Regions from separate parts of the Actinoplanes sp. NPDC026670 genome, predicted to be linked through region 2. Evidence: riboswitches for the same ligand, from Rfam matches in the RefSeq annotation. Region 2 holds a riboswitch; each other region holds the start of a gene.
The links. A riboswitch is a leader RNA that binds a small molecule or an ion and turns the genes downstream of it on or off. The one in region 2 is predicted to bind cobalamin.

Region 1 (5,986 bases), on a different contig from region 2:
CCAGACCGACCACGGTTACCTGGCCGGCCCGGCCGGCGGTCGCGATCCGGCTCAGCGCCGTCGCGTTCGCCTCCTCCAGGCTGACCATGCCGGTCTGCCGACCCACGGTCCGGGCGGGCGGCGTGAGGACGACGTCCAGACCCGCGGCCCCGGCCCCGGCGGCTTCGGCGTCTGCGGCTTCGGTCCTGGCTGCTTCGGCCCCCGCGCCTTCGGTCCCGGCGGCTTCGGTGTCCGCCGCTTCGCTACCGGCTGCTTCGGCGTCCGCCGCTTCGGTCCCGGCCGTGAACGCGGTGGCGGCCGGGCTCGGCAGCAGGGCCAGCGAGAAGTACGGCACGGTCGCCGGATCGACGTCGCGCAACGGGCCCGACCGTTCCCGATCAGTGGTGGCGCGTTCCACATACCAGGCGTCGTCAAGACGGCCGGCCTGATCCAGCGCCTCCCGGACCCCTTCGAAGGTGCGGCCCAGCTTCATCACTGCGGCCGAGTCGGTGGCAGCCAGCCGGGCGGCCAGTTCCTTCGGCTCCAGGGTGCCGGGCAGGACGGTCAGCACCTCGTCCCGTTCCATCAGCGGCCGGCCCAGCACCGCCGAGGCGGCGCTCACCGAGGTCACCCCCGGGACCACCGCGGTCTCGTACCGCCCGGAGAGCCGTTTGTGCATGTGCATGTAGGAGCCGTAGAAGAACGGGTCGCCCTCGGCCAGCACCACCACGTCCCGCCCGGCGTCCAGGTGCGCGGCCAGCCGGGCCGCCGACGCCGCGTAGAACTCGTCGATGGCGCCCTGATAGCCGCCCGGATGATCGGTCGTCTCGGTGGTCACCGGGTAGATCAGGGCCTCCTCGATCTGGCCCTCCCGCAGGTAGCCGGCGGCGATCGCGCGGGCGTTGCTGCGCCCGTGCCGCGCCGCGTGGTACGCCACCACGTCGGCCGAGCCGATCAGCCGCGCCGCCTTGACCGTCACCAGCTCCGGGTCGCCGGGGCCCAGGCCCACCCCGAAGAGCCGCCCGGTCGGGGCCGTCACCTGCGAGGGAATCGCCGCCGCGGTGTCGCCGCGGGCTGCGTCGTCAGTCATCGAAGTCCTTGCGTGGGTTCTCCGGCCGTTCAACCAGAGGGGGATGTCGGTCCGGTCTTACTCGGCCGGGTTCGGCCTCGTTCGGCCTTGGCCGGTTTGTTCGGCCTTGCTCGGCTCGTCCGGCTCTGCTCGGCTTGCTCGGCTCTACTCGGCTCTACTCGGCTTCTGAGGCCAGGGCGTTCACCGCGGCGGCGGTGATGGCGCTGCCACCCCGGCGGCCGCGCACGATCAGATACTCCAGGCCCGACTCGGCCAGCGCCTCCTTCGACTCGGCCGCGCCGATGAACCCGACCGGGATCCCGATCACCGCGGCCGGCCGGGGCGCGCCCGCCTCGACCATCTCCAGCAGCCGGAACAGCGCGGTCGGCGCATTGCCGATCGCCACCACGGCGCCGTCCAGCCGGTCACCCCAGAGGTCCATCGCGGCCGCGCTGCGGGTGTTGCCGATCTCCGCCGCCAGCCCCGGAACCGCGGGGTCACGCAGCGTGCAGACCACATCGTTGGCGGCCGGCAGCCGGGACCGGGTCACCCCGGACGCGACCATCTCGGCGTCGCACAGGATCGGCGCGCCACCGAGCAGAGCCTTCCGCGCCGCGGTCACCACCCCCGGACTGAACCGGACATCCTCCACCAGATCCACCATCCCGCAGGCGTGGATCATCCGGACCACCACACGTGACACGTCCTCCGGCAGCCCCGACAGGTCAGCCTCGGCCCGGATCGTGGCGAAGGATCGCCGGTAGATCTCCGCGCCGTCACGCACGTACTCCATCGCTCAGGATCCCCTCGCCACCGCTATCGCATCTGCCAGCCGATCTACCCCCGCCGCGTGCTCCAGCCTGCCGTTCGCCGTGGTAGCGACCGGTTGGTCGTTCGCCGTGGTAGCGACCGGTTGGTCGTTCGCCGTGGCAGCGACCGGTCGGCCGTTCGCCGCGGTAGCAACCGGTCGGCCGTCCGCCGTGGCAGCGACCGGCCTGTCGTCCGCTGCGGTAGCGACCAACCTGCCGTCCGCTGCGGTAGCGGCCTGCCGGTCGTCCGCTGCTGTCGTGGCCGGTGTGAGGACGCTGATCCTCGCTGGTCGCGGGCTCGGGGTCGATGGTCCGACCGGGCCGCGATCATCGACCGGGGACCGGCCTGCGGGCACCGCCGGCTGCCGGACGGCGGCGGGGACGTGGACACCCGGCTCTTCGTCATCGGCCGGACGGTGGGTGATCAGGTAGCCGTCGGCGGTCGCCTCGGCGCGCACGTGCGGGAACGCCGGGCTGCCGCACGCGCGGGCGCACCCCACCCAGTGCACCGGGAGGCCGGCGATGAAACGGGCTGCCGTGGTGGCGTCGGCTCGCACGTCGGCCAGCGATTTCGCGCAGCCCGGCCGGCCCGCGCAGGCGGTCACGCCGGACCACGGCGAGCCCGGCGCCACGGCCAGCCCGGCGCCGGTCAGGCGGTCCGCCCACGCCTCGGCCGCCTCCGGCGCCAGATCGGGCACCACCACACCGCGCCAGGGCGTCACGATCAGCAGGTCAGCATTTTCCAGAACCCTCAGCGGCACGCCATCGAGCCGCCCCAGCGGCACCAGCGCCCCGACCGCCGAGAGCCCGTCCGCCTGTGGCACCACGCCGATCAGGTCACCTGGCTCGGGGGCGCCGGCAGGTGTCGCCACCTCGACCGGAACGGGCGTCACACCGAGCGCCGCCACCACCCGCGCCGAGACCCGGGCCGGACCGTCGGCCAGCTCCCGTAGCCGCCAGGCCACCGCCCCGCCGGACCGCTGCGCCTCCCGCTCCGCCAGGAACGCGTGGGCAGCGGCGAGGAGCACAGGCACGACGTCGTCATGGCCGGCCCGCAACCCGGTGTCGTGCCCGCCGAGCCGAATCGCGAACAGATCACCGTCAGCCGACACCCGCGGCCGGGGAACAACCGCACCAGCCCTAGTGGGACCTGGGGCGGCGTCGTCACCGGCCGAACAGGGGGTGGCATCGTCACCGGCCGAACGCGGGGCAGCATCGTCACCAGCCGAACACGGGGCAGCGTCGTCATCGGCCGAACGCGGGGCGGTGTCGTCACCGGCCGGGGGCGGGACGGGGATCGCGGCCACGTCGGCGGCCAGTGGGACCTGGCCGATGGCGAAGAGGAACTTGCCCGGCAGGGCGGCCAGCGAGGCGTCAGCCTGGAGCGCGAGGTCGAGCCGTCCTACGAGAGCGCGAAGGGGAGATCCGCACAGCGGGGGGGCCGCAATGTTCCGTACGTTGTCATGGGTCTGGGAAGGCAGCAGGCCCGCCGACCGCAACCGGGCCGCCAAGGCCGGCGCATCGCCCTCTCGTAATGCTCTGAGCTGGAGGTTTGCGCGGGAGGTCAGCTCCAGGCCGCCGTCGCCGAACTCCTCGGCGAGCTCGCGCAGCGAGCGCAGCTGAGCGCCGGACAGCAGCCCCCCTGGCAGCCGGACCCGGGCCAGCATGCCGTCGGCTGCGGCGTGCAGCCGCAGCGCGCCGGGACAGGCGTCGGTGTCCGACCAACGGGGAGTCATGGCCCGGATACTACGGCGGGCCCCCGACAGGAATTCACCTCCGTCGTGCGGCGGGTCGGGAGCGTCACAGCGGCCGTTCCGCCTTGACGCGGGACACCGGGGTTCGGAAAGGTTAGGGGCCAACGAGCGGCGACGCCGCGGAGGAAGCCGGTGTGAGTCCGGCGCGGTCCCGCCACTGTCACCAGGGGATTCTCTGGGAGCCAGAAACTCCGGTCGCCGTGATGTCCGTCTACCCGGGGCGCGGACCCCGAGGGGGAGTGCGCTGTGTTCCTGCTGCTGTCGACGTCCGACACCGACCTGCTCAGCGCCCGGGCCAGTGGCTCGGCGTGGCGCCCGGCCAACCCGGCCCGCACCGCTGTCGACGACCTGCCCGCCCTGCTCGACGGCGTCGATCTCGTGGTGGTGCGCATCCTCGGTGGCCGCCGGGCCTGGGAGGAGGGCCTCGACGCGCTGCTCGCGAGCGGTCTGCCGGTCGTCGTCCTCGGTGGTGAGCAGGCGCCCGACGCCGAGTTGATGAGACTGTCCACGGTGCCGGCCGGTGTCGCTGCGGACGCGCACACCTACCTGGCGCAGGGCGGTGCGGAAAATCTCGCGTCGCTGCACGACTTCCTCTCCGACACGGTGCTGCTGACCGGCAACGGGTTCGCTCCGGCGGTCGAGACCCCGCAGTGGGGTCTCCTGCCGAGGGCGGAGAGCAGCGGCCGGGAGACGGTCGCGGTGCTCTACTACCGCGCCCACCACATGGCCGGCAACACCGCCTTCGTCGAGGCGCTGTGCCAGGCGATCGAGGCCAAGGGCGGCCGGGCGCTGCCGATCTTCACGGCCTCGCTGCGGACCGCCCCGCCGGAGCTGCTGGCCGAGCTGCGCAAGGCCGACGCGCTGGTGGTGACGGTGCTGGCGGCCGGCGGCACCCGCCCGGCCACGGCGAGCGCGGGCGGCGACGACGAGGCGTGGGATGTCGGCGTGCTCGCCGACCTGGACGTGCCGATCCTGCAGGGCCTGTGCCTGACCAGCTCGCGGGCCGCGTGGGAGGCCAGCGACGACGGCCTCTCCCCGCTGGACGCGGCGACGCAGGTCGCGATCCCCGAGTTCGACGGGCGGATCATCACGGTGCCGTTCTCGTTCAAGGAGATCGACGAGGACGGGCTGTCGGTCTACGTGGCCGACCCGGAGCGGGCGCTGCGGGTGGCCGGCATCGCGGTGGCACACGCCCGGCTGCGGCACGTGCCGCCGGCCGAGCGGCGGATCGCGCTGATGCTGTCGGCCTATCCGACCAAGCACTCCCGGATCGGCAACGCGGTCGGCCTGGACACCCCGGCGTCCACCGTCGCGCTGCTCGCGGCCCTGTCCGAAAAGGGCTACCGGATCGGTGACTTCGGATCCTTCGACGGTGACGGCCTGATCCACACGCTGATCGCCGCCGGTGGCCAGGACCCCGACTGGCTGACCGAGGAGCAGCTATCGGAGAACAAGGTCCGGATCTCGGGTTCGGCCTACGAGTCCTGGTTCGTGACGCTGCCGGAGGATTTCCGGGAGAGCGTCGTGCAGCACTGGGGGCCGCCGCCCGGCGAGCTCTACACCGACGGCGGCGACATCGTGCTGGCCGCTCTCCGCGACGAGAACATCGTGGTGATGGTGCAGCCGCCGCGTGGTTTCGGGGCCAACCCGGTCGCCATCTACCACGACCCCGACCTGCCGCCGTCGCATCACTACCTGGCGGCCTACCGGTGGCTCGCCGACGAGTTCGGCGCGCACGCCGTCGTGCACGTCGGCAAACACGGCAACCTGGAGTGGCTGCCCGGCAAGAACGTCGGCATGTCCGCTTCGGACGGCACCGACGCGGCGCTCGGTGACCTGCCGCTGATCTACCCGTTCCTGGTCAACGACCCGGGCGAGGGCACCCAGGCCAAGCGCCGGGCGCACGCCACCCTGGTCGACCACCTGATCCCGCCGATGGCCCGCGCCGAGTCCTACGGCGACATCGCCCGGCTGGAGCAGCTCCTCGACGAGCACGCCAACATCGCGGCCCTCGACCCGGCGAAACTCCCGGCGATCCGGGCGCAGATCTGGACCCTGATCCAGGCCGCCAAGATGGACCACGACCTCGGTCAGGCCAACCGGCCCGACGACGAGGAGTTCGACGACTTCATCATGCACATCGACGGATGGCTGTGTGAGGTCAAGGACGTGCAGATCCGTGACGGGCTGCACGTGCTCGGCGCGGCCCCGGCCGGTGAGGCGCGGATCAACCTGGTGCTGGCCATGCTGCGGGCCCGGCAGATGTGGGCCGGCAAGGTGGCCGCCCTGCCGGGTCTGCGTGAGGCGCTGGGCCTGACGGAGGACGCGTCCACCGCGGAGACCGATCGGGTGGAGGCGGAAGCCCGCGAGTTGAT
Region 2 (5,986 bases):
AGAGCATCCGGTTCACCAGGCAGGTCAGGGTCACCGTCGTCACCGATCGTCGCCTCCTGCTGTGTGCCGCCGACCAACCGGATCGGCTCACGGCACGCTGGGAGGTCGCACGCACCGACATCACCAGCACACGATGGGAGCGCTACCGACTGCAGCGGCGATTCCGTGTCGACTTCGTCGATTCGTCCTGGATCGCGTACGGGACACCGCGACTGAAGCTCGACGGGGCACCCCGGGCGCTCGCCGCCGCGTTCCAGCCCGGGCACCGGCCGTCCGGATCATCGGCATGAATCATCGGCCTGCCGGCCGATCACCGCACGGCGCCCCGCGGAAGTCTTCCGCGGGGCGCCGGTGTGCGGTCAGAAGTCGTCGTCGAAGCTGACGCTTCCGGAGACCCCTACCTGGTACGCGGAAACGCGCCGCTCGAAGAAGTTCGACAACTCCTGAACGTCCTGGAGCTCCATGAACGCGAACGGGTTCTTGCTGCCGTAGACGGGCTCGATGCCGAGCGCGGCGAGCCGCCGGTCGGCGACGTGCTGGAGGTATTCGCGCATGTCACCCAGTGATATGCCGGAGACACCCTGCTCCAGCAGATCGGCCGCGAACTGGACCTCGCATTCGACGGCCTCGGCGAGCATGTCGCGGACCTGCTGTTCCATGTCGGCGTCGAACAGATCGGGTTCCTCGGCTCGCACCTGGTCGACGACGTCGAAAGCGAACGCCATGTGCATGCTCTCGTCGCGGAACACCCAGTTGGTGCCGGACGCGAGCCCCTGGAGAACGCCACGGGAGCGCAGGAAGTAGACGTACGCGAAGGCGCCGTAGAAGAACAGCCCCTCGATGCAGGCGGCGAAGCAGATCACGTTGAGCAGGAACGCCCGCCGGTGCTCCTTGGTCTCCAGCTTGCGCAGGTCGAAGACCGAGTCGATCCACTTGAAGCAGAACTCGGCCTTGCGCGCGATCGAGGGGATGTTCTCGACTGCGGCGAACGCCTCGAACCGTTCCTGCTCGTCGGGGACGTAGGTGTCGAGCAGGTTCAGATAGAACTGGACGTGTACGGCCTCCTCGAACAGCTGCCGCGACAGGTACAACCGGCCCTCGGGCGAGTTGACGTGCTGATAAAGGTTGAGGACCAGGTTGTTCGCCACGATCGTGTCGCCGGTGGCGAAGAACGCGACGAGCCGCGACACCAGGTGCTGTTCGGACTTACTCAAACGAGCGAGGTCGGCGAGGTCGGAGTGCAGGTCGACCTCCTCGACGGTCCAGGTGTTCTTGATGGCGTCCTTGAACCGGTCGAAGAAGTGCGGGTACTTCATCGGCCGCAGGGTCAGGTCCATTCCGGGGTCGAGCAGCATTACTGGCAGGCCTCACATGATTCGGGGTTTTCCAGGGAGCAAAGTTCGGCTTCGGTCAGCGCCGGGATCAGCGATACAGGCGCGACCTGTACCGGTACGACCGCCGCAGGAGCGACTGAGACGGTCGCCTGCTGAATGCGCGTCGCCGGACGCGAACGCAGGTAGTACGAGGTCTTGAGACCGGCTTTCCACGCGTACAGGTACATCGAGGAGAGCTTGTTGATGGTCGGCGCGGCCATGAACAGGTTCAGTGACTGCGACTGGTCGATGAACGGGGCACGGGCGGCGGCCAGTTCGATGAGCGATTTCTGCGGCAGTTCCCACGCGGTACGGAACAGCTCACGCACATCGGCCGGCAACTCGGCGATGCCCTGTACCGAACCTTCGGCCCGTTTGATCTGCTCCCGGATGGCGGCGGTCCACAGTCCACGGGACTTCAGTTCCCGTACCAGATAGGTGTTGATCTGCAGGAACTCGCCGGACATCGTCTCGCGCTTGAACAGGTTGGAGACCTGCGGCTCGATGCATTCGTAGGCGCCGGCGATCGATGCGATCGTCGCCGTCGGCGCGATCGCGATGAGCAGCGAGTTTCGCAGACCGTGCTCGGCGATCTTCGCCTTCAGCGCCGTCCACCGGTCGGCCTGCGTGACCTGAGCACCCCACAGCTCGTGGTGCAGGTCACCCTTGGCGGCCCGGGTCTCCGGGTAGGCCGGGTGCGGACCGAACTGCTCGGCCAGCGCGACCGACGCCTCCAGCGCGGTCAGGAAGATCTCCTCCTGAACCCGCGTGGAAAGAGAGCGAGCCTCGTCGGAGTCGAACGGCAGCCGCAGCGTGAAGAACGCGTCCTGCAGACCCATCAGCCCGAGGCCGACCGGACGCCAGCGCGGGTTGGAGGCGGCGGCCTGCTTCGACGGGTAGTAGTTGATGTCGATGACCCGGTCCAGATAGACGACCGCGGTCCGGACCGTCTCCCGCAGCTTCTCCCAGTCCACGCCGTCGGCCGTCGTGTGCGCGCCCAGGTTGATCGATCCGAGGTTGCACACCGCCGTCTCGTCGTCGTTGTTGACCTCGAGGATCTCGGTGCACAGGTTCGACAGGTGGATCGTGTTGCCCGGCTCGCCGGTCTGGTTCGACAGGGCGTTCGAGCGGTCCTTGAACGTCATCCAGCCGTTGCCGGTCTGTGCGAGTGTGCGCATCATCCGCCCGTACAGATCGCGGGCCTTGACGGTTTTGACGGCCTTCTTCTCGGCCGCGCGGTAGGCCTCGGTCCATTCGTCGCCGAACAGATCGGGCAACTCCGGGGCGTCGGACGGGTCGATCAGCGACCACTCCTCGTCGGCCTCGACCCGGCGCATGAACTCGTCCGGGATCCAGTTGGCCAGATTGAGGTTGTGGGTGCGGCGGGACTCCTCGCCGGTGTTGTCGCGCAGTTCCAGGAACTCCTCGACATCCGGGTGCCACGGCTCCAGGTAGACGCACGCCGCGCCCTTGCGCCGGCCGCCCTGGTTGACTGCCGCGACTCCGGCGTCGAGGGTCTTCAGGAACGGGACGATGCCGTTCGACTTCCCGTTGGTGCCGCGGATCAGGGCGCCGCGGCCGCGGATCCGCGACCAGGCGATGCCGATGCCGCCGGAGAACTTCGACAGTTTCGCGACCTGGTGGTACCGCTCGTAGATCGAGTCGAGCTCGTCCTTCGGCGAGTCGACCAGGAAACACGACGACATCTGCGTGTGCCGGGTGCCCGAGTTGAACAGCGTCGGCGAGCTGGGCAGGTAGGCCAGCGACGACATCAGCCGGTAGAAGCCGATCGCCTCGCGGGCGTCCTTGGAAAGGCCGCACGCCACGCGCAGCAGCCAGTACTGCGGTGTCTCGACGACCAGGCGTTCCTGCGGGTGGCGCAGCAGGTAGCGGTCGGCGACGGTCCGCAGGCCGAAGTACTCGAACCGCAGGTCGCCACCGGCGTCCACGGCGTCGTCGAGTTTGCGGGCGTTACGCGCCACGAACGCCGCGGTCTCGTCGCCGATCAGGCCGAGGCCGTGCGCGTAGCGGATCGACTGGCTGAAACTCGCCACCCCCTGGCCGCGGACCTCCTTGTCGACGTACGCGGCGAGCAGACGGGCCGCCAGCTTCGAGTACTGCGGCTCCTCACCGATCAGCTCGGCGGCCGTCTGGATCGACAGTTTGTCCAGCTCAGCGGTGGTCGCTCCGTCGTACAACCCGCTGATGGTCTTGGTCGCCACCCGCAGCGGGTCGACCTCGTCGAGGTCGGCGACCCATAGTTCGACCGCTTTGACGATCTTGTTCACGTCGACCGGTTCCAGGTCGCCGTTGCGTTTACGCACCTGCATCACGTGCCGTCGCTGTTCAGGCACCACACGGTCCTGCGTAGCGGTCATGTTCCGTCCCCCTCGTCACGCCCATTCCCCAAGGTCTCGGGGCGCGCAGGAAGACGCCGCCGTCACCCCGGAACGTGGCCGGGTGTCACGGCTGGTGGCGTCGGCCGTCCCACGCGGCCTTCGACCGCCGCACGCCGGGCTGGCATGCGGCGCGCTGGCAGGTCTTCGGACTCGCGGGCACAGCTCGAAAACGAGCCTCCTACCGGCCGTCGCTTCCCAGGCTCGCCGAGCCCAGTGCTTCGTTGACGGCTTTCGTTCCCACTCACCGCTGCGGGGCAGTCCCGGTCTTTCACCGGGTTCCCTGTTGCCTCGGACAGACGTATTAACGCCTGGCCGAACCAGCTGCGGGGAACACCATATATGGGCGGCGAGCGAAAGTCACAGCCCCATATGGTGTGTTGAACCCGTCACCCGTTACAACTCAGTTTCAGAGCCCGGTGGCCGTTACCGACTGCCACCGCGGGTGCGCTGATTGTCGCCGCGACGTTTGGCGGGTTCGTGCAGAATCGCCGCGACACGATCACAAACACACTCGTCCGAGCCTGCTTCGGCGATCGCCGCCTCGATCTGAGCGAGCCTCTCCTGGGCGTCACGCAGCTGCTGGTTGAGACGGGTGACCCGGGCGGTGCGAGCGCCGATCTGACGGCGGGAGGCGTCGAGTCGTTCGTAGTCGGCCGGCTGGAGCGCGACCATCTCCCGGCCGTCGACGGTCACAGTGTGTTTGTCGATTTTTCGGCCCATGCGGCACCTTCCGTGCAACGGACGACAAGTCACAAGTCAACCACGGAGTTCAACGTGGACCCGTCCCTCGCCGGCTCTACCCGTCGGTCGACCTCGGCTGACCCGTGGACCGAGGGTGCCGAAGATCGCCCATCGGCTTCGGCACCCTCACCACCGTGCCAGGAACCTCAGGCTCGTCGGCGGGCCAGGACCGACCGCCACTGCTCACGGCGGGTCTGCTCGGGTGTCAGCACGCAATCGCCGCAGGTGCCGCCGCCGGGGATCCGGTAGTAGAGGCAGCAACTGCGGCGGACCAGGAACCACCGTTCGTGGCCCGGATCAGGCCGGTGCATTGCCGCGGTGCCGGCCAGCAGGCCCTGGCCGAGCATCGCCGTGACGACGGCGGCGGCACCGGCGGCGTGGCCGGGCACGGTGTCGGCGATCATCGCGGCCGCGCCGCCGAACGCGGACGCCACGTTGCCCCACAGCACCTGCGGTGACAGCCGGAACCTGCTTCGGAACACCTCCAGCACCGGCGTGACGAGGTCGCCGACGACAGTGGCGGTGAGCAGTGCGGCGACGTCGTCCACCGACTGCCCGGTGCAGGGCACGGCGCTGATGTCGTCGTGAGCGATGGGCATCGGGCCACCGTCGACCGGACGCCACCACAGGCGCGTGGTGTCGGGCAGTGGGACGGCGGCGCCGGCGACCGCTGCGGCCAGCGGTGGTGACACCAGCCGGGCGGCCAGACCGAGGAAGACGGTCGAGGCGACCACCCGCTCGGCGATGCCGGCGACCGGTAGTCCGCCCATGGTGGCCAGCGTCTGCCGGGCGATGTCGACCCGGGACGCCAGGACCTGCGGGTCGCACAGGTCGGTGAACGGCCGCCACCCGGCGGTGTCCTCGCGGCGTTCCCAGACGAAGTAGGGGCCGATGCTTGCTGCCGCGGACAGCGCCGGAACCGCGGCGATCATCCGCGGCTTTCGGTGATGAGCGCAGCGACGACGGCGACAGCGTCGGCGAGGGTGGCCGCGGGCATCGTGCCCGGCGGTGACGGTAGCGGCCATCCGTGGCCGGCGGTCACCACGGTGGCCGGCCATCCCGGCGCCGCGGTGAGGGCGGCGAGCAGATCGGGCCGGGCGGGGTGGGGCCGATGGCTCCACACCACCGCGACGACGGGGCGGCTGGCGGCGACCACGTCGGTGATCGCCGCGTCCGGTAGCCCGGCGCCCAGGTGCAGGCAGCCGATCTGATGTTCGGCGAGGGCCGCTTCGAGCGCGTCGAGCGAGGTGAGGTCGCGGGGGTTCCCGGCCGCGACGAGCAGAACCGGCGTCGGGGCGCCGGCCGGTGGGCGGGGTACTGCGGCGAAGGTCTGGCTGAGTTGGCGGGCCAGCAGCCTGCGGGCGGCCGCTCTGCGTGGTTCGCTGATCTGGGCCTGGCTGAGGTGGGTGAAGGCGGGGCCGGCGACAGTGTGCCAGGTGTGCACGACACCGTGTTCGGTGACGGCGTCGTCCA
Region 3 (5,986 bases), on a different contig from region 2:
TACTTCATTTCCCGCAAGCTGTACCCGAACGTCGATTTCTACACCGGCCTGATCTACAAGGCCATGAATTTCCCGACCGACATGTTCACGGTCCTGTTCGCGATCGGCCGGCTCCCCGGCTGGATCGCCCAGTACCGCGAGATGATCGCCGACCCGGCCAACAAGATCGGCCGCCCGCGGCAGATCTACACCGGTTCGCCGGTCCGGGATTTCGTCCCGGTCGAGCAGCGCTGACCGATTTCGTTCCACTGACGCCCCGCCGGTCGCTTCCGGCGGGGCGTTTGCTTGCGGTCACCACCGCGGATTCGGTACGCCGTCCGCCCGGCCGCCCTCGCCGTCGCCCGGCCGGAGTGCCGTCCGCCCTGGCCGTGGCCGGGCCGCAGGGCTTGATCGGGCCGCCGGGCCTGGCCGGGCTGCGAGGGCTTGATCAGGCGGCCGGGCTTGATCGGGCGTCCCGCCGGGCATGAAAGGCTCGCAGGGCAGCCTGTTCGGCGGGAGGAGACGCATGGACGTCGTGATCGGCATCGACACCGGGACCACCTCGACCAAGGGGATAGCCGCCGGTCCGGACGGCGAGATCCGCGCCCTGACCAGCGTCCACTACCCGCTGTCGGTGCCCGGCCCGGGCCGCGCCGAGCTCGACCCGGCCGCCCTGACCGGCGCCGCGATCAAGGCGCTCACCGACGTCGCCGCCGAGTGCCGTGCGAAAGGCGACCGGGTGATCGCCATCGGGCTCAGCTCGTTCCTGCACGCCCTGGTCCCGATGGACGGCAACGGCAAGCCGCTCGGCCCGGTCGTGACCTGGGCCGACAACCGGGCCGCCGCCCAGTGCGAACGGATCGTCGCCGACGGCCGGGCCCGGCAGCTGCAGGCCCGCACCGGCACCCCGGTGCACCCGATGTCCCCGCTCACCAAGCTCGCCTGGTGGACCGGCGAGGACCCGGGCACGCTGCGCGCCACCGCCCGCTGGGGTGGCGTCAAGGAACTGGTCGTGGCCGCGCTGACCGGTGGCCCGTTCCTCGTCGACCTGTCGATCGCCTCCGGCACCGGCCTCTACGACATCCACGCCCGGCGCTGGGACGACGAGGCCCTGCGGATCGCCGGGGTCCGCCCGGAACAGCTCGCCGAGGTCGTCCCGACCACACACCTCCTGCGGCTGGACGCCGGGGTCGCCGCCGCCGCGGGGCTGCCGGCCGGGACTCCGCTGGTCATCGGCGCCGCCGACGGGCCGCTCGCCAACCTCGGGGTCGGCGCCACCCCGCCCGGAGTCGGAGCGGTGTCGCTCGGCACCAGCGGCGCGCTGCGTACCGTCGTCGCCGCCCCGACCGGCGACGAAGCCGGCCGTCTCTTCTGCTACGCCCTCACCGAGGACCGCTGGGTGATCGGCGGCGCGGTCAACAACGCCGGCTCGGTGGTCAGGTGGGCCGGCCAGACGTTCCTGCCCGACGAGGGCGACGGCGAGGGCGCCGACGACCGGGACGCCCGGCTGCTCGACGAGGCGGCCGGGATCGTCGCCGGCAGCGAGGGGCTGCTCTGCCTGCCCTACCTGCTCGGCGAACGCGCGCCCTGGTGGCGGCCCGGCCTGCGCGGCGGCTACCTCGGGCTGCGCCGCGAACACGGTCGCCCGCACCTGGTCCGGGCCGCCGTCGAAGGCGTCTGCCAGCAGCTGGCCCTGGTCCGGGACTCGTTCGAGGCCGAGGGCAACCCGCTGACCGAGATCCGGGCCACCGGCGGTGCGGCCGCCTCGAAACTGTGGATCGGCGTGCTCGCGTCCGCCCTCGACCTGCCGGTGACGGTCGCCGACGTGCCCGAGGGCACCGCGCTCGGCGCCTGCCTCCTGGCCCGGCACGCCCTCGGCGACCTGCCCGACCTGGACCACGCCGCCGCCCTGGTGCCGACCGGCGCACCGACCCGGCCCGACCCGCAGGACGCCGACCTCTACCGCCGCCTTCGGCCCCTGGTGGAGAAGTCCGCCCTCGCCGTCCTGGACGTCGTCACCGAACTCGACAAGCTGGCCCCCGAACCCCTCCCCGGCACCGAGAAGGCGGTCCGCAACTGAACCCGCCGGACGGCCGGGAATCTCGCGTGCAACATTCTCCGGCGCCGCCGCCGGTGGCGGGCCCGCCGTGACGGACCCCGCGTTGACGGGTCACCGGCCGGTAGGAAAGAGTGACCGGCGAGCGGTAAGCGGAGGAACCCGGTGCGAATCCGGGACGGTCCCGCCACTGTGACCGGACACCGATTCCGGGAGCCAGGAACTCCGGCCGCTCGTGACAACCGACGCGCGGGCGTGGACACCCGCCGGAAGGGATCCTGGTGACGACTCCGTACCCGTTCTCGGCCGTGGTGGGCCTCGACGACCTGCGCCTGGCACTGCTGCTGACCTCGGTGTCACCGGCCGTCGGCGGAGTGCTCGTCCGAGGCGAGAAAGGCACCGCCAAGAGCACCGTGGTCCGCGCCCTGGCCGGCCTGTTGCCGCAGGTGGAGGTCGTGCACGGCTGCCGGTTCGCCTGTGACCCGGCAGCGCCCGACCCCGGCTGCCCCGACGGCCCGCACACACCGGGCGGGCCGTCGGCGGCGCGGGCCGCGAACCTCGTCGAGCTGCCGGTCGGCGCCACCGAGGACCGGGTCGTCGGCACCCTCGACCTCCAGCGGGCGCTCAACGACGGCGTCAAGGCGTACGAGCCGGGCCTGCTCGCCGCCGCCCACCGCGGGCTGCTCTACGTCGACGAGGTCAACCTGCTCCCCGACCACCTCGTCGACCTGCTCCTCGACGCGGCCGCGATGGGCCGGGCCCACGTCGAACGCGACGGCGTCTCGGTCAAACACGCCGCCCGGTTCCTGCTGGTCGGCACCATGAACCCGGAGGAGGGCGAGCCCCGCCCCCAGCTCGTCGACCGGTTCGGCCTGGTCGTCACGGTCGCCGCGCCCCGCGACGCGGTCCAGCGGGCCGAGGTGGTCCGGCGGCGGCTCGCCTACGAGGCCGGCCCGGACGCGTTCGCCGCCCGGTTCGCCGCCGACGAACGTGAATACGCCACCCGGATCGCCGCCGCCCGCGCCCAGCTGCCGTCGGTCCGGCTCCCCGACGCCGAACTCGACCGCATCGCCCGGGTCTGCCTCGCCTACGGCGTCGACGGCATGCGCGCCGACATCGTCGTCGCCCGCTGCGCCGTGGCCCTGGCCGCCTGGCACGGCCGCGACCGGGTCACCGCCGGCGACGTGGCCGACGCCGCCCGGCTCGCCCTGCCACACCGCCGCCGCACCGACCCGCTCGACCCGCCCGGCACCGACGAGCAGAAACTCGACGAGGCCCTGGCCGAAGCCGAACGCCAGGCCGAACAGGACCGCGCCGCCGGTTCCGCCGACTCCGCCGCCGACTCCTCCGGCGAGGACGAGGACGACGAGGACCCGGACCCGGACGGACCAGGCGGTGGTGACGGCCCGCGGGACGGCGGCCCTTCTGACGGTACGGACGTCGCGTCCCCTGATCAGGCCGGCCCTTCCGGCGCCCCGCCCTCCGGTCCTTCGCCCGCCGGCTCCCGGTCCTCGGCCGAGGCCCCGTCCGGCGAGTTCGACCCGTCCGAAGCCCCGCAGTCTCCGGACGGCGCCCCCGGCCGGCCCGGCGCGATCGTTGCGGCCGGCCCGGCCTACCGCCCCCGCACGCTGCGCATCTCGGCCCGCGGCGAGGGCGGCCACACCGGCCGTCGCTCACCGGCTTTCGCCCGCCGCGGCCGGGTGGTGGGAAGCCGCCCCCCACAGGGCAAACTCGCCGGAGCCCCACATCTGTTCGCCACCCTGCGGGCTGCCCTGGACCGGGCGGCCCTGGACCAGACCGCTGTTGATCAGGCGATGCGGGGGATCCGGGTGCTGCCGCGGGACCTGCGGGAGTCGGTCCATGTCGGGCGGGAGGCCAACCTCGTGCTCTTCGTGGTGGACGCCTCCGGTTCGATGGCCGCGCGCAAGCGGATGACCCTGGTCAAGACGGCCGTGCTGTCCCTGTTGCGGGACGCCTACCAGCGGCGGGACCGGATCGGGATGATCACTTTCCGGGGCGCGGAAGCCGACGTCGTGCTCCCACCGACCTCCAGCCACGAGGTGGGCGTCCAGCGGCTGGCCGCACTGCGCACCGGCGGCCGGACCCCGCTCGCCGCCGGCCTGCGCGCGGCCGCCACCACGATCGCCACCGAACGCCGCCGCGACCCCCGCCGCCGCCCGCTGCTGATCATCGTCACCGACGGCCGGGCGACCAGCGGCCCGGACCCGCTACGCGTGGCCCCGTTGCTCTCCGGTGTGGCCACGGTGGTGGTCGACTGCGAGTCCGGCCCGATCCGTCTGGGCCTGGCCCGCAAACTGGCCGCCGCCCTGGCCGCCGACGTGATGCCGCTGGACCACCTGGAAGCCGCCACCACCCGCCGTTCCGCGCCCAGCCCGGCTCCGGCCACCGACCGCGCCTACCGGCGCGCCGCGTGACACCCCCAGCCACCCCGAGCTCACCGTCCCCCCTCCCGCGAGCCGTCGCTCACGCGGGTTTTGCGGGTGTGATGACCGTTGTGGGCGACGGCTGGCGGTCGGGTTTCGGTTGTCGGTCCGCGAGCCGTCGCTCACGTGGGTTTTGCGGGTGTGATGACCGTTGTGGGCGACGGCTGGCGGTCTGGGGTGACGGTGAGTGCCGGTGGAGGGTGAGGGGCGGGAGCCGCGCCGAGCCCGTGTACCGGACGAGACGGGACGGGGTCGGCTCCGGCGGGAGCAGTGGCCGTACCGAACAGGGAGGTTTTGGTTGTGCCGCAAGGGAAAGTGACCAGCGTGCCCGATGACGGGCTGACGACGCGGCAGCGGCGGCGGCAGGCGGTGTTCGCCGTGCACACCGGGCCGGGCAAGGGGAAGTCGACGGCCGCGTTCGGGATGGCGCTGCGGGCGTGGAGCGCCGGATGGCCGATCGGGGTGTTCCAGTTCGTCAAGTCGGAGAAGTGGAAGGTCGGCGAGGAGGCCGCGCTCAAGGCTCTCGGGCAGGCCGGGGGAGCGCCCGTCACCTGGCACAAGATGGGCGAGGGCTGGTCCTGGATCCAGCGGGCCGGCACCGAGCGTGACCACGCCGTGGAAGCCGCCGAGGGCTGGGCGCAGATCAAGCGGGACCTGGCGGCGGAGACGTTCAAGTTCTATGTGCTGGACGAGTTCACCTATCCGATGAAATGGGGCTGGGTGGACGTCGCCGACGTGGTCGAGACGCTCGCGAACCGGCCGGGCACCCAGCATGTGGTGATCACCGGGCGGGACGCGCACCCGGATCTGATCGCCGCGGCCGACCTGGTCACCGAGATGACCAAGATCAAGCACCCGATGGACGCGGGCCGCAAGGGGCAGCAGGGCATCGAATGGTGAACCGGATCGTCATCGCGGCGCCGGCCAGCGGGCACGGGAAGACGACCGTGGCGACCGGGCTGCTGGCGGCGTTCGCGCGGCGCGGGGTGCGGGTGGCGCCGTTCAAGGTGGGGCCGGACTACATCGACCCGGGCTATCACGCGCTCGCCGCCGGCCGGCCGGGCCGCAACCTGGACCCGGTGATGGTGGGGGAGCACCTGGTCGGGCCGCTGTTCGCGCACGGCTCGGCGGGCGCCGACCTGGCGATCGTCGAGGGCGTGATGGGCCTCTACGACGGCCGGACCGGCGCCGGGGAGTCCGGGTCGACGGCACAGGTCGCCGGGCTCCTCGACGCACCGGTGATCATGGTGGTGGACGCGGCCGCGCAGGGCCGGTCGATCGCCGCGCTGGTGCACGGGTTCCGCAGCTTCGGCAACGTGCGGATGGCCGGGGTGATCCTCAACCGGGTCGGCTCGGACCGGCACGAGCAGATCCTCCGGGACGCCTGCGAGGAGGTCGGCACGCCGGTCCTCGGCGCGCTGCGGCGGGCCGACGCGGTCGCCGCGCCGTCCCGGCATCTCGGGCTGGTGCCCGCCGCCGAACGCCGGGCCGAGGCGCTGGCCTCGGT

Region 1: another riboswitch for cobalamin. It lies ahead of cobN (cobaltochelatase subunit CobN); the one in region 2 lies ahead of AB0E94_RS28960 (ribonucleoside-diphosphate reductase subunit alpha).
Region 3: another riboswitch for cobalamin. It lies ahead of AB0E94_RS47940 (VWA domain-containing protein); the one in region 2 lies ahead of AB0E94_RS28960 (ribonucleoside-diphosphate reductase subunit alpha).

The regions. Positions count from the first base shown of each region.
Region 1 covers NZ_JBEZXU010000011.1:143,498-149,483, reverse strand. Annotated here, with positions in the region: gene AB0E94_RS13715 (precorrin-2 C(20)-methyltransferase) at 1-1,069, opposite strand, end outside; gene AB0E94_RS13710 (precorrin-8X methylmutase) at 1,224-1,841, opposite strand; gene AB0E94_RS13705 (nitrite/sulfite reductase) at 1,845-3,593, opposite strand; cobalamin riboswitch at 3,702-3,824, shown strand; gene cobN (cobaltochelatase subunit CobN) at 3,858-5,986, shown strand, end outside.
Region 2 covers NZ_JBEZXU010000032.1:105,233-111,218, forward strand. Annotated here, with positions in the region: gene AB0E94_RS28950 (hypothetical protein) at 1-290, shown strand, start outside; gene AB0E94_RS28955 (ribonucleotide-diphosphate reductase subunit beta) at 360-1,355, opposite strand; gene AB0E94_RS28960 (ribonucleoside-diphosphate reductase subunit alpha) at 1,355-3,751, opposite strand; cobalamin riboswitch at 3,890-4,109, opposite strand; gene AB0E94_RS28965 (hypothetical protein) at 4,196-4,492, opposite strand; gene AB0E94_RS28970 ((2Fe-2S)-binding protein) at 4,660-5,445, opposite strand; gene AB0E94_RS28975 (MerR family transcriptional regulator) at 5,442-5,986, opposite strand, start outside.
Region 3 covers NZ_JBEZXU010000093.1:23,718-29,703, forward strand. Annotated here, with positions in the region: gene AB0E94_RS47930 (citrate synthase) at 1-234, shown strand, start outside; gene AB0E94_RS47935 (gluconokinase) at 506-2,059, shown strand; cobalamin riboswitch at 2,165-2,284, shown strand; gene AB0E94_RS47940 (VWA domain-containing protein) at 2,317-4,470, shown strand; gene cobO (cob(I)yrinic acid a,c-diamide adenosyltransferase) at 4,780-5,379, shown strand; gene AB0E94_RS47950 (cobyrinate a,c-diamide synthase) at 5,373-5,986, shown strand, end outside.